DNA from 3 places in the Halobacillus shinanisalinarum genome. Region 3 is predicted to be linked to each of the others. Evidence: riboswitches for the same ligand, from Rfam matches in the RefSeq annotation. Region 3 holds a riboswitch; each other region holds the start of a gene.
The links. Region 3 has a riboswitch for S-adenosylmethionine ahead of MUO14_RS10835 (methionine ABC transporter ATP-binding protein). Riboswitches for the same ligand answer to the same signal wherever they lie in the genome.
Positions count from the first base shown of each region.

Region 1: another riboswitch for S-adenosylmethionine. It lies ahead of MUO14_RS02705 (methionine biosynthesis PLP-dependent protein); the one in region 3 lies ahead of MUO14_RS10835 (methionine ABC transporter ATP-binding protein).
Region 2: another riboswitch for S-adenosylmethionine. It lies ahead of MUO14_RS02720 (YezD family protein); the one in region 3 lies ahead of MUO14_RS10835 (methionine ABC transporter ATP-binding protein).

Region 1 is NZ_CP095074.1:502,734-505,006, reverse strand. It holds gene MUO14_RS02705 (methionine biosynthesis PLP-dependent protein) at 1-771, opposite strand, end outside; SAM riboswitch class I at 909-1,016, opposite strand; SAM riboswitch class I at 1,359-1,455, shown strand; gene MUO14_RS02700 (ammonium transporter) at 1,979-2,273, shown strand, end outside.
Region 2 is NZ_CP095074.1:509,621-511,893, forward strand. It holds gene metH (methionine synthase) at 1-1,160, shown strand, start outside; SAM riboswitch class I at 1,277-1,384, shown strand; gene MUO14_RS02720 (YezD family protein) at 1,507-1,668, shown strand; gene metC (cystathionine beta-lyase) at 1,813-2,273, shown strand, end outside.
Region 3 is NZ_CP095074.1:2,196,716-2,198,988, forward strand. It holds gene MUO14_RS10830 (methionine ABC transporter permease) at 1-110, opposite strand, end outside; gene MUO14_RS10835 (methionine ABC transporter ATP-binding protein) at 100-1,128, opposite strand; SAM riboswitch class I at 1,217-1,333, opposite strand; gene MUO14_RS10840 (LTA synthase family protein) at 1,519-2,273, opposite strand, start outside.

The DNA.
Region 1 (2,273 bases), 1.7 Mb from region 3:
TCTCTCATGCTGATTCATCCGCAAAGGCAGAGTTTTCATCCCTCTCATAAGCAGCCAGGAATCGAAGGGGGAGAGGACAGCGCCAATTGTGTTTTGATAGGTCGCTAACTTTTTACATATGTCAGGATCTTTAGCGACAAGTACCCCCGCCAAAACATCATTGTGACCGGCTAGATATTTCGTTGCGCTATGAATGACGATATCTGCACCTTCTAGTAAAGGTTGCTGTAGAATTGGCGTATATAACGTGTTATCTACGACGAGCAGAAGGTTATATTTTTTTGCAATTCTAGCGATTGCAGGAATATCAGCCACATGCATAAGCGGGTTTGTGGGTGTTTCGATGTAAACGGCTTTGGTCTTTTCAGTTATATACTGATCTAGGTTGGATAGATGCTGACTATCACAGTATTGAAATTGCAGTCCGTACTGATCGGATAGGTGTTCAAACAAGCGATAACTTCCACCGTATAAGTCTTCGGAAACGAGAATTTCATCTTGATGTCCAAATAAGGACAAGGCAGTTTGAATAGCGGCCATTCCTGAACTGAAAGCGAAACCCGCCTCACCGTGTTCGATTTCTGCAATGGAGCGTTCAAGGATCGCCCTTGTGGGATTACCTGTTCTGGAGTAGTCAAAGCCTGTTGATTCACCAATGCCCGAGTGTTGATAGGCCGTAGAAAAATAGACGGGAGCACTAATGGCTCCTGTCGAGTCTGCATTATTTTTACCGGTATGAACTAATTTCGTCTCCGTATGAGAGGTACACATCTTCATTCTCCTTTTTATAAAAAATATGGAAGTTGTTCAAAGCTATCGAATGGTAAGTCGTCAATTATTGAACATGTACGTTTAGATAAAATAAAAAAGCCTTCTTAAGAAGAAGACTTTACGATACCCTATCCTTCTTCTTATCTCCCAAGTTCAAAAAACTTGGTGGAATTAGCACCATACTGGTTAAACCAGTGGTTGCTGAGGTTTCATCGGGCCAGTCCCTACACCTCTCTTGATAAGTGAATAATATATAATTTTTTGTTAATGAATGATCTACACCAACTTAAAAACAAAGTAAGAAGGTATTTACTTTACTTTCAGGATTAGCTTTAAGTGTTGTTGGTCGATTCATTGCGACCTGTGTCTTTTCGTTATTCTTGAACGTGATATTTTATGGTTGGTGGTTGCGAATTACACTACACGAAAAAAAACAAGGAATCAAGGGAATATTCAAAAATTTTAATAATTTTTTAAATCCGATTAAAACACTAAGAAAAAAAGGCTTTAAAGTGGATACATATAAATTTTTTGTTTAATGACAGTAGCTAACTGCTGTATATTTTTCTGTAATCAAATAGAATAATTTCTTGTCCAGAGGGGTGGAGAGACTTGACCCAACGTAACCCCGGCAACAGACTATTCATAGTACTGCGTTAACTCCTTGTGCTTGATAGATAAGAAGAGATTTAAAATTATATTAAGTGACTACCAGATAACTAAAGGTAGCACTGCCAAATTTATTTTGGTCAGATGCTGCCTTTTTTGTTGTCTTATTAATAAGCTGCCAAGGAAACAATCATTATTTCGTTTAGGAGGGCACCTTAGGAATCATAATGCAGTTTATTTATGATTCCCTTTGCTCCTGAGATGAACAAAGTAGCGAATGCCATTGGACCTTGGTGGGTACTGTTGTGTAGCAAAGGAAACGGGGTTACTAACTTAGCTTACTTCACCAACAGCAATGGATTTAAATCACAATCATGTGTAGAAGTACTGTGTATTGGATAACGCCTTTAATTAGCTAAGCCGTTCAGTCATCAGTATTTTCGCTGAAAGATCGTACTCTAATCGGATGGGTCTTTTTTTCTTCTAAAAATACTATGTCAGATAATCTGACAGATTAGTTGTGCGAATATTTTGATACTGGTAAATTAATATCTAACAAGCAATGTTAATAAATATTACACAAAAGAGGAGAATTATAATGGATGAGATTTTTCTAATGAATAACTTATGGATTGTTATCTGTACGGTTTTGGTGTTATTTATGCAAGGTGGATTTATTTTACTCGAAGCAGGATCAACAAGAATGAAAAACGCTGGTCATATTGCCGGCAAGACAGTTTTTACCATAGGAATTGTATCGATAGTCTTTTGGGCTGTAGGTTATGGACTAATATACGGGGAAGGAAATGCATTCATAGGGTTTTCTAATTTCTTTTACGGTGATGCGACAACGATCGGGGAAGGGTTAGCTGGTTCTGTAGACTTCTTTTTCC
Region 2 (2,273 bases), 1.7 Mb from region 3:
ACTCCATTGGCCTATCAGGTTTACTTGTCAAGTCAGCCCAGCAAATGGTTTTGACCGCCCAGGATTTAAAACAGCAACAAATTGAATTACCGATATTAGTGGGGGGCGCTGCCCTTTCAAGAAAGTTTACTAATACGAAAATCGCTCCTCAATATAACGGTTCCGTTTTCTACGCAAAAGATGCAATGGACGGACTCGCTCTATCAAATCGGCTCAGTAACCAGGAGGATCGCACACTGCTCATTCGTGAACAGCAAGAAAAACAAACTAAGGCTATAGCCAGAAGTCATGAGCAAGCCCAAACCCAATCTGCAACGGCTGTAGCTGAGAAGCCAATATCCAAAGTATCTAAGACTATTCCTGTTTACAAACCGAACGATTTTGAACAACACATTTTACGAGATTATTCTGTTGCTCATATTGAACCTTTTATTAACATGCAGATGCTGATTGGACACCATTTGGGACTAAAGGGTAAATTCTCAAAGTTGCTGGCAGAGAAAAATAATAAAGCACTCCAACTAAAAGAGGTCGTAGATGAATTACTTTTAAAAGCGCAAAAAGAGAACTGGATTCAACCGTCTGCACTTTATCAATTCTTTCCTGCTCAATCCGATGGAGATGACGTAATCATTTATAATCCAGCCGATCATCAAACGATCATCGAGCGTTTTACTTTTCCACGCCAAAACCGTGATCCCTATCTTTGTTTAGCTGACTACTTGCGTCCGATCTCAAGCGGAGAAATGGATTACGTAGGATTCTTCTCTGTAACAGCTGGAAAAGGAATCAGGCAACGTTCCCTGGACATGAAACAACAGGGGGAATATTTGAAAAGCCACGCCTTGCAAGCACTGGCATTAGAAACAGCGGAAGGATTGGCTGAACACATCCATCAGCTCATGCGTGATAAATGGGGATTCCCCGACCCGACAGACTTTACGATGCAAGAGCGTTTCTCAGCTAAATACCAGGGACAGCGGTATTCTTTCGGTTATCCAGCTTGCCCGGACTTGGAGGATCAGAGAAAATTATTTCAATTGATTAGACCAGAACAAATTGGAGTTGAATTGACCGAGGAATGTATGATGGAACCAGAGGCTTCGGTTACGGCCATTGTGTTCGCTCATCCTGAGGCGCGTTATTTCAATGTGCATTAGAGTGTGTGAATAGCAAAGTCCTGTCTGATTTTAGAATAATTTAAATTTTTCCATTAAACGATTGACAAGAAATATTAATACGTGTAAATTATAGGATAATCAAATGAATAACATTTTTCTTATCCAGAGAGGTGGAGGGACTGGCCCATTGAAACCTCGGCAGCAGACTTAACTAAAGTACTGTGCCAATTCCAGCAAGCCGTTCAGGCTTGAAAAGATAAGAAGAGAAAAGTAAACGTTCTACTTAACCTCTTCTTATTACAAGAAGAGGTTTTTATTTTGCTTGCTGATTGGACTTACCAAAGGCAAAAAATAGCGGATTGCATTCTTCAGAGGAGGTAATGGTATGAAAAACACTCTAGAGAAAAAAATTAATGACGTTATATCAGCTTTAGAAAACATAGAATATGGGTCTGTAGCCATAACAGTACATGATGGAGAAATTACACAAATTGAGTGCACTGAAAAAAAGCGGTACCCACTAAATAAAAAATCAGACAATGATTAGCTCAAACTGAATATTGCTTATGCCGATTAGTCAACTAAAGGCATCTTTATCTTCGATACCCATCGGAATATAAAGATGCCTTTTTGATTGAGAAGTTATTTTAGTAAAAATCTTTTAGGCTTTGGAGAGGGAGGAAAACTGACGATGAGTTCTTATAAAGACCAACTGGAAACCAGATTCATTCATGCTTCAACTTATGGGAATAAGGAACAAAAAACAGGGGCAGTAAACGTTCCCATTTACTTGTCATCTACCTATCACCAGGAGAGCTTCGATACGTTTGGTCCATATGATTACAGCAGATCGGGTAACCCAACAAGGCAAGCATTGGAACAAACCATTGCAGACCTGGAAGGTGGTGAAACAGGGTTAGCGTTCGCCTCAGGGATGGCTGCTATCTCTTCTGCCTTTATGCTCCTTTCTTCAGGTGACCATGTTTTAATTTCTAGGGATGTTTACGGTGGAACCTATCGCTTGATCACAGAAGTATTGAGAAGATTCAATATTGACCATACCTTCGTTAACATGACCAACCTGAATGAAACATGTCGGGCAATTCAACCAAATACAAAAGTTTTTTATATGGAAACACCTTCCAATCCTTG
Region 3 (2,273 bases):
AATGGCACCCCGATTAACGTTGCCGCAAGCAGTGAAATACCCACCATCAGTAACGTCTCATTGGTTGCTTCCAAAATTCTCGGCCAAAATTCCGCTAAATTAACCTGCATGTGCTACCACCTCCTGTATAGCTACAATGTGTTGAATATAATCAATTGCTTTTATAATTTCTTTATCATCACCCTGCAGCTCAACAACTAAATGACCAAATGGAATCCCCTGAAGTTCGGTAATTTGCCCAAATAAGACATTCACTTCCACCTCATAATTCTTCGACACCTGTGATAGGACGGGCTGCCCAGCGCTCTCTTCTATAAAAGTGATCCTGTAAATGTGACGATTTCCCCCTCGTTTACTGATACCTTCAAGAATAGATGGGGGGATTTCATTTTCCATTACCGTACGGACAAAGTTTTGCGTTGTTACATGCTGCGGATTAGAGAACAGTTCAAAAATCGAACCTTTCTCTATTACTCTCCCATTTTCCATTACAGCAATACGGTCACAAATTTCCCGTACAACATTCATCTCGTGCGTGATCATAAGAATCGTAATCTTGTACTCATCACGTACTTTTTTCAGCAGATTTAAAATCGATTTTGTTGTCTCTGGATCTAGTGCTGACGTTGCTTCATCACAGAGTAAAATGTCTGGTGATGTAGCCAACGCGCGAGCAATCCCCACCCGTTGCTTTTGTCCCCCGGATAATTCATCAGGATATTGATTCGCTTTCTCAGCAATCCCTACAAATTCTAATATTTCCTCAACCCTTTTATTGATTTCACTTTTAGGTACTCCAGAAATCGACAAGGGAAAAGCGACATTATGTAGTACGGTCTTGGAATCTAGTAAATTAAAGTGCTGAAATATCATCCCGATTCTCTTGCGTACTTTTCTCAAGTCAGGATTTGTCAATTGTGATAAATCTTCTCCGCCAACAAGCACCCTCCCCTGCGTTGGTTTTTCTAATAAATTCACTAAACGTACTAGCGTGCTCTTACCCGCGCCACTAAATCCAATGACACCAAAGATCTCCCCTTTCTCTATATTTAAGTCAACACGATCAACAGCCCGAAGATCTTCACCATTGTGCTGATACACCTTAGACACACCTTCAAATTCAATCATCCGTTCATCCCCTTTCGAATAAAAAAAGCCCCTCTTCCTAAAAACAAGAAGAGGGGCTTTCACTAAAAACATATTAGAAAACCGGCTCTCCTCATCTTTCAAGTGCGTTCGCACCTGCTGGAGTTGGCACAGTTTCCAATGAGTCATCATTAGTCCCGCTGCCGAGGTATCAAAGGGCCAGTCCCTCCACCTCTCTGGATAAGAAGATAAAGCTTATTCTATTTTAAATTGATGTAGCTAATGATAATACAAGATCTTGGCTCTGTCAATTTAATTTACTGAATTTTATAATTCCATTTGATTGGCCTGTAAGTCCAAGTATTTTTCTAACATGACTTCTCTAACTAGCACAAAAACCCCTCCCCACTTAAGTGGGGAGGGGTTTTCAATTTACTCTTCCTGCTTTTGTTTATTCGTTTCACCCATTGGTTCTACGAGTTTTGTCTCATCAAGATAGCGGAGAAGATCCCCATAAATCACTGAGTCAGACATCGTTAGTTCTTCTTTTGCTTGTTTAAATCCAGGGTCACAAAGCTCTGCTTCTATTTCTTCGCCTGTTTGCCTGTCATAACAGGCACCTTGAATCCCTACATATTTTTCATTTGCAAAGTCTCCATCACGAGTAACCATTAGCTGGCGACGATCTTCATTTAATAAATCATGACCAAATTGAATTGGATTATTACCTTCAATTCCGAGCATGTTCATTAATGTAGGGCGGAGATCAATCTGACCACCGACTGTGTGGTTGACTTGTGGTTCTAGCCCCTTACCATAAAACAACAATGGTACACGCTGCAGTTGAAATTGTTCAAATTCATTAATGTCTTTCCCTAGATACTCACCCATTGCTTCCTGATGGTTCTCTGAAATTCCGAAATGATCTCCATAAATCATTAGAATTGTATCATCATAGAGATCAGATTTCTTAAATTTTTCTACAAACTGTTTCAATACTTCATCTTGATAGCGGATGGTTTGAAAATATCGATTTAAGGTACCACTTGATGTGTTTCCTTCTTCGATATATTTCTTATCTTCCGGCAATGTAAATGGGTGGTGGTTTGTTAACGTGATCATCCTATTATAGAATGGTTGCTCCATTTCCTTCATTTTATCCAACGATTGAGCAAAGAAATGCTCGT